DNA from 2 places in the Desulfitobacterium sp. LBE genome. Region 2 is predicted to be linked to the other one. Evidence: riboswitches for the same ligand, from Rfam matches in the RefSeq annotation. Region 2 holds a riboswitch; the other holds the start of a gene.

Region 1 (3,415 bases), 2.5 Mb from region 2:
GTATTTCATAGCCACTTCCTCAGCCTCGGCCTTGGAACGCTTCAATAATTTGATTTGCCCTACCATGCAATTGTTCAGGACATTATGGTTATTGAACAAATTGAACTGCTGAAAGACCATCCCCAGCTTTTGGCGGTATTGATAGACATCATGCTGATCATCGAGAATGTTTTCCCCTTTATAGATGATCTGGCCGCCGCTGGGTTTCTCCAAAAGGTTAATGCAGCGCAGCAGGGTGGATTTGCCGGAACCGGATGAGCCGATGATACAGACCACTTCTCCTTTGCGCACGGAAAAATCAATATCCTTCAAGACTTCATTAGAGCCAAAGGATTTGCTTAAATGTTGAACTTCAATGACTTTTGCCAAGTGTGTTCCTCCTTCCTCAATCGGCTCTTGTCCCTCAGGTCTTGGTTCTGCGCAGCATACTCTCGGCAGTCTGCACCTGCATTTGATTCATAATATAGCTTTCCGGTCCATCCATCCTTCTTTCAATATAACGAAGAATGCGCGTTACCGTAAAGGTCATGATGAAGTAGAGGATACAGGCCACAAAGAAGGCTTCAAAGTAGCGGAAGTTGTTCCCGGCGATGGACTTGGTTTGGAAATACAGTTCCGTAACGGAGATAACATTGAGAACAGAGGTATCTTTAATATTGATTACAAATTCATTCCCTGTAGCCGGGAGAATATTGCGGATAACCTGAGGCAATACCACATTGGTCATGGTCTGAATATGATTCATGCCGATGGCATGGGCCGCTTCAAACTGTCCTTTGTCAATGGATATAATGCCGCCGCGGACGATCTCGGCCATATAGGCCCCGGTATTAATAGAAACGATAAAAATTCCCGCAAAGATATGATTCATATGAATGTTAAAAGCTAAGGCGGACCCATAATAAATAACCATAGCCTGAACGATCATGGGGGTTCCCCGGAAAAACTCAATATAGCTTGCCAAAAGAGCATTGACCACTTTCAGCAAAATGCGTTTAATCCCCCGTTCCGGCATGGGGATAGTGCGTATAACACCGATAATAAGTCCGATGAGAGAGCCAATGATGGTACCGATGATGGAGATTAAAAGGGTGAACCCTGCTCCGCGCAGAAACATGGGCCAGTTTTCGGTCAAAATGCGTATGATCCAATCTAAGCTCATCATTCTCCTCCTTACAAAAATATCACTAACCCCATAGTTGATGAGGCATTTTCAAAAAACAGGACAAAACCGACTGCATTGAATGTAGCCGGTTTTATAAAACATTATTCCCTGTGGAGCAAAATGTCCTTTAATTCGTCTTAGTTAGCTGCCGGTTGGTTCTTAATCGCATTATCCATGATTTGGATACGCTCTGCTTCAGGGATCCCTTTTAAGATCTCATTGATTTTAGCAGTGAGTTCGCTGCCCTTTTTCACCCCTACGGCAATGGCCGTATCCTCAGGATCGGTTTGGAATCCATCAGTGAATTCAACCATTTTGAAATCGCTGTTGGCCGCTTGAGCGCTGACCCCTTCTGGGCGCTCGGAAACATAGCCGTCGATCATGCCTGACTGTACCGCTACCCGCATCGCCGGGAAGTTATCCATAGCGGTTTGTTTGGAAACTCCTGGGATTTGGTCAATAACACCATAGTGGAAGGTGTTTAACTGAGCCGTAATTTTAGCCCCATTAAAGTCTTTAAGAGAGGTGGCGTTTTCATATTTGCTGCCGCTCTTGACCACTATAACCAGATCGGACTGGTAATAAATATCGGAGAAATCAATGGTTTCTTTCCGTTCTGCAGTCGGGGACATACCGGCGATAATCGCGTCGATTTTTCCGGAAGTTAAAGCAGGAACAAGACCATCCCATTCGGTTTTAACAATGACCAGTTCTTTGCCTAATCCTGCGGCAATTTTCTTGGCAATCTCCACATCGTAGCCACCGGCATATTCAGCACCGCCATCAATTTTGACTCCACCGTTGGCATCATTCATTTGCGTCCAGTTAAAGGGTGCATAGCCTGCCTCTAAGCCGACTTTAAAAGTACCCCCTTCATTCCCTGCTGCCGGTGTTTGAGTATTTCCCTGGCTGCTTGAACCGCAGCCTGTGGCCAGCAGCATGACAGAAAGCAACCCTGCCATCACTATTGATAATTTTCTTTTCATTGGAACCTCTCCTTCTTCTCTTTACCTTTTTCATAATATTAAAAATTGTAAAAAATAAATGAGACCTGAGTTGGTACTCAGGCCGCAAAAGTCATATTGCTCCTAAACCCCTCTTTTCCCCCGCCGAGATAGCACAACTCAATAAACCGGGACGTCTATTGAGACAGTTCTGCAGTTGTTCACTGCAGACCCAGCCCATAATACCGAGCGTATTAAAAGCTTCGGCGATATTTCCTTCTCCTTGTTTTCCTCGCTGCTCATGCTCCAAAAAGGACTGTTAAATATCGCACCTCTACCTCACCTGAAAAGTGAGGTTCACTATGAATTTATCTTCAGTCTACAATAACATTAGACAGCTTGTCAACCCGAACCGGTTTTGTATTATGTACTCATCAACTATTTCTTTAGAGGAAATTTAATGAAATTGTAGAATCTAGTTTATACTAGAGAAAATCAAGCACTCTCTAAATTATATTAAGAATTGGAGGATCAACAATGAGCGAACAAAAAACATTAAAGCATCTTATGGATGCCTTTGCCGGTGAATCACAAGCTAATCGGAAGTACCTGGCTTATGCCAAAAAGGCCGAAAAAGAGGGTAAACTCAACGCCGCCAAACTCTTTCAGGCAGCTGCTGACGCTGAGACCCTGCATGCCCACAGAGAGTTGGAGCTCGCCGGTAAAGTAGGTTCCACCGTGGATAATCTGAAAGATGGCATCGCCGGTGAAACCTATGAGTTTGAAAGCATGTACCCTGATTTTATTAAAGTTGCCGAAGCAGAAGGCAATAAAGCTGCTGTAACCACCTTTACTTTTGCTATGAAAGCAGAAGAAGTCCATGCCAAGCTCTATAAAGAGGCTTTGGAGAATTTAGACTCAACGGAAGAGGTATTCTATTATCTCTGTCCCGTCTGCGGCAACATCGAAAAATACATCCCCGAAAAATGTTCCATCTGTAATGTTCCCGGGGATAAATTTATTAAATACTAAACCGAATCCGGCTTTACCGATAAGCACGGGCCGCCCGCCAGGGACTCGTGCTTTTTTTATTATCCATGACTTTTATGCCATGGTTTGTATCTGTCCTTCAAGGCTTGAAAAGTCTCGGTCACCCCGCCTATAATTAGATTATACTGAACAGGTGATCGCTTGAAGGAGTTGTGTTTCATTGACATCAAAAAAGACTTCGGCCATTTTCTTTGCCATCCTTGCCGCCTTGCTTTTCGGAATCAGTTCTCCTGTATCCAAACTCCTGCTGACGAAA
Region 2 (3,415 bases):
GCCATCAGCCTGCAGCAATAACTCAGCATGACGCAGCTTGCCATTGTAGTTGAAGCCCATGGCATGCCCGTGAGCACCGGTATCATGAATCACCAGAATATCCCCGATCTCGATTCTGGGCAGTTCCCGGTCCACGGCAAACTTATCGTTGTTCTCACATAAGCTTCCGGTCACATCATAGATGTGGTCCTCAGGCAGGTCTTCCTTACCCATGACGGTGATATGGTGATAGGCGCCGTAGATTCCCGGGCGCATCAGATCGGACATGCTGGCATCGACACCGATATAATTTTTATACGTATCCTTGCGATGAAGGACTTTGGTCACCAAATAGCCATAAGGTCCCGTTATCATGCGGCCGCATTCCAGGCAGATGCGCAGGGGATCTAAGCCTTTGGCGACGATCTTCTCTTCGTAAACTTTGCGGACACCTTCTCCGATAGTTTCCAGATTGACCGGCTCTTGTTCCGGACGGTAGGGGATGCCGATTCCGCCGCCAAAATTCACAAATTCCAGGCGGATTCCCAGTTTTTCTTTCAGCTCTATGGCCAGATCAAACATCATCTCTGCTGTCTCGATGAAGAAATCCGGGTTCAGTTCATTGGAGATGATCATAGTATGGAGTCCGAAACGCTTCACCCCTTTGTCACGAACGATCTCGTAAGCCTGGAATAACTGTTCCTTGGTCAAACCATATTTGGATTCTTCGGGGTTGCCGATAATGGCATTCCCCGCCCGCAGAGAACCGGGATTATAGCGGAAGGAGAGCACCTCCGGCAGGCCGGTATGCTTTTCCAGATAATCAATATGGGTAATATCATCTAAATTGATGATCGCCCATAAATCCTTTGCTTTTTGAAATTCCTCAGCAGGGGTATTGTTGGAGGTAAGCATAATGTTCTCCTCGGTGATCCCCGCTTTTTCCGCCAGGATCAGTTCCGCCAAAGAACTGCAGTCGGCCCCGAAATCCTCTTCCCCCAGGATCTTCAGAATATAGGGATTAGGAAGAGCTTTGACGGCAAAATACTCCTTAAACCCCGGCGCCCAGGCAAATGCTGCCTGCAGTCTTTGGGCGTTTTTGCGAATGGCTTCCTCATCATAAATATGAAAAGGGGTACCATAGTCCTCCATGATCTTCTGCAACTGCTCTTGATTAAAAGGTAAGTTTTTTACTGCCATATTCTGATCCTCCCCTATATACTATAGACTACCCACCGCTAGAGATTTTAAAGTTTGGTTGCAAAAAAACGGCTGCGAGTCCCCTCGCAACCGTTTTTTAAGGCAAAATCAGCTTAAGCCTCAAACTTCACGAGATAGCACTCCACCGGAGTCCCGGTGACAGTCTTACATTTTTTCAATGGAAGACCAGCTAAGACCCTTTGTCCTGGGCCTTTGCTTCGGCAGCGATTCCTTTCCTTATCCGTCCTAGCCTGACCCGCTCGGGATAATTACTCTTAATACACTGCGCCTCTATCATTCACTCTATGAATTATCTATACATTATGGAACAAGATGTTACCCTTGTCAATACATTGCTTCTGTATACATTGCCCTGCCTTTATTTTTTCTCATTCTGCAGATTTTCCATAACCCCCCGATTATGAAAAACATCCTCCACCTCTAAGGTAATCTGGCCGCCTTTGCTGCTGTCTTTGGGCTGCCCGCCATAATCCATGGCCTGTGAGCCGGACTCTTGGGTCTGACTGATCACACCTGCCGGCTCCCATAATTGGCGTTTCAGCTCTTTGCCGGTATTCTTCTGGTCGTTCATCCGGGATTCCTCCTTTTATCCTGACCAAATCATGGTCTTGCCTATTCTGTCTTTAGAGTACCCGGAATCAACCAAAATCATGTCAAAAAAACAGTCCCTTCAGCGGCTCAGTAAGGGAAGTCACGCCGATGATGAAAAGCAATCCATAGACCAGCTTCTTGAATTGAGCTTCGTTGATTTTCTTTCTAAAAGGCTGACCGGCCACATAGCCAAGGACAACCGCCAAAATCATACTGACAAGGGTGATGCCAAAGGGAAGGGTGAAGCTTTCTCGAAACACAAGAATTTTTAAAGCGCTGGTCATAGCGTATTGAAAAAAGAAAAAGGTAACGGTGGTTGCCTGGAAGACATCCTTGGTCAGATGCTTGATGAGCAACGCGACAATGGGGGGGCCGGGAATGGCCGCCAGGCCGTTGAGCAAACCTGAAGAAAAAGCAACCATGACAAATCCCTTGGAGGATGCATTGATATCCCCTTCCTCAGGAACTTTCTTCTCAAGGGCACTGCTTTTGAGCTGCACCCATTGATAGGCAACATAGCCGATAAGGATAATTCCCACCATCCCTTTTATGTACATTTCATTCATATACCCACTCAGGACAACACCCAGGGCCAATCCGGGAATCCCTATAAGCAAAAGCCGGAGGACTAAATCCCGGCGGACTAAGCGCCGCATTTGGAACCCCTGCACCGAGGAACCCATCATGGATAAAATCATTCCCGCCAAAAGAGCTTGTTGGCTGGGCAAAACAAAAAGGAGCAGAGGTACCGCCACCAGCCCGAACCCAAACCCTGTCAAAACCTGAATAAAGGTTGCAAAGAACGTAATTCCACTCATGGCGAGCCATAATTCCCATGATAACATCTCCACACAAACACCCTCTTTAATCTAAACTTAATCTATTTATGACCCTCTGCTTTATGAGTATTCCCTTTTCTTCTCTGAATCTTGACAGCATTCCCTGTATTTCCTATAGTGAGTTAAGAAGGAAAGGTGATTCTTATGGCTCAAAAAACCAACGCCGCCCGCATCCTCGATCAAGCCGGTATAGCCTATGAATTAATCCCCTATGAGGTGGATGAAGCGGATCTTTCCGCCACTACCGTCGCCCAAAAGGTAAACATGCCTCCTGAATTAATCTATAAAACCCTGGTAACCCGAGGAGATAAAACAGGCATTCTGATCGCCTGCATCCCTGCCCATTATGAGCTGAACCTTAAGGCCCTCGCCCAAGTGAGCGGCAACAAGAAAATGGAAGTGGTTCCTCTCAAAGAAGTTCAGCCCCTGACCGGTTATATACGGGGAGGGGTCTCTCCTTTAGGAACTAAAAAAAAATACCCCGTCTATTTTCAGGAAGATATGCTCCAGCACGAGAAAATTGCCGTAAGTGCCGGGACGCGAGGCTTGCAGATCCTTGCTCTGTCTCAGGACCTGCTCAGGATCACCCAGGGCAAGGTTGGGCCCATCGCTCATCCTGCCTGAATCATCATTAATCTTCTCCCCACACCCTGAACTCCCTCCTCTTTGTATGAAGACGGACAAGAGGTAAATACTAACCTTATGTCACTTTGAATTACCAGGGTAAAGGAGAGATTCTATGAGCTTCCGGATTCCTCAGTTCAATCCGCCTGATTTTGACGGTG

Evidence for each region. A riboswitch is a leader RNA that binds a small molecule or an ion and turns the genes downstream of it on or off. The one in region 2 is predicted to bind lysine.
Region 1: another riboswitch for lysine. It lies ahead of DESLBE_RS05315 (transporter substrate-binding domain-containing protein); the one in region 2 lies ahead of lysA (diaminopimelate decarboxylase).

What each region holds. Positions count from the first base shown of each region.
Region 1 covers NZ_VLKD01000001.1:1,081,430-1,084,844, forward strand. The annotation lists gene DESLBE_RS05305 (amino acid ABC transporter ATP-binding protein) at 1-369, opposite strand, end outside; gene DESLBE_RS05310 (amino acid ABC transporter permease) at 404-1,165, opposite strand; gene DESLBE_RS05315 (transporter substrate-binding domain-containing protein) at 1,303-2,151, opposite strand; lysine riboswitch at 2,273-2,454, opposite strand; gene DESLBE_RS05320 (ferritin family protein) at 2,647-3,141, shown strand; gene DESLBE_RS05325 (DMT family transporter) at 3,320-3,415, shown strand, end outside.
Region 2 covers NZ_VLKD01000001.1:3,599,317-3,602,731, reverse strand. The annotation lists gene lysA (diaminopimelate decarboxylase) at 1-1,179, opposite strand, end outside; lysine riboswitch at 1,307-1,481, opposite strand; gene DESLBE_RS17150 (hypothetical protein) at 1,559-1,771, opposite strand; gene DESLBE_RS17145 (sulfite exporter TauE/SafE family protein) at 1,854-2,642, opposite strand; gene ybaK (Cys-tRNA(Pro) deacylase) at 2,775-3,254, shown strand; gene DESLBE_RS17135 (hypothetical protein) at 3,370-3,415, shown strand, end outside.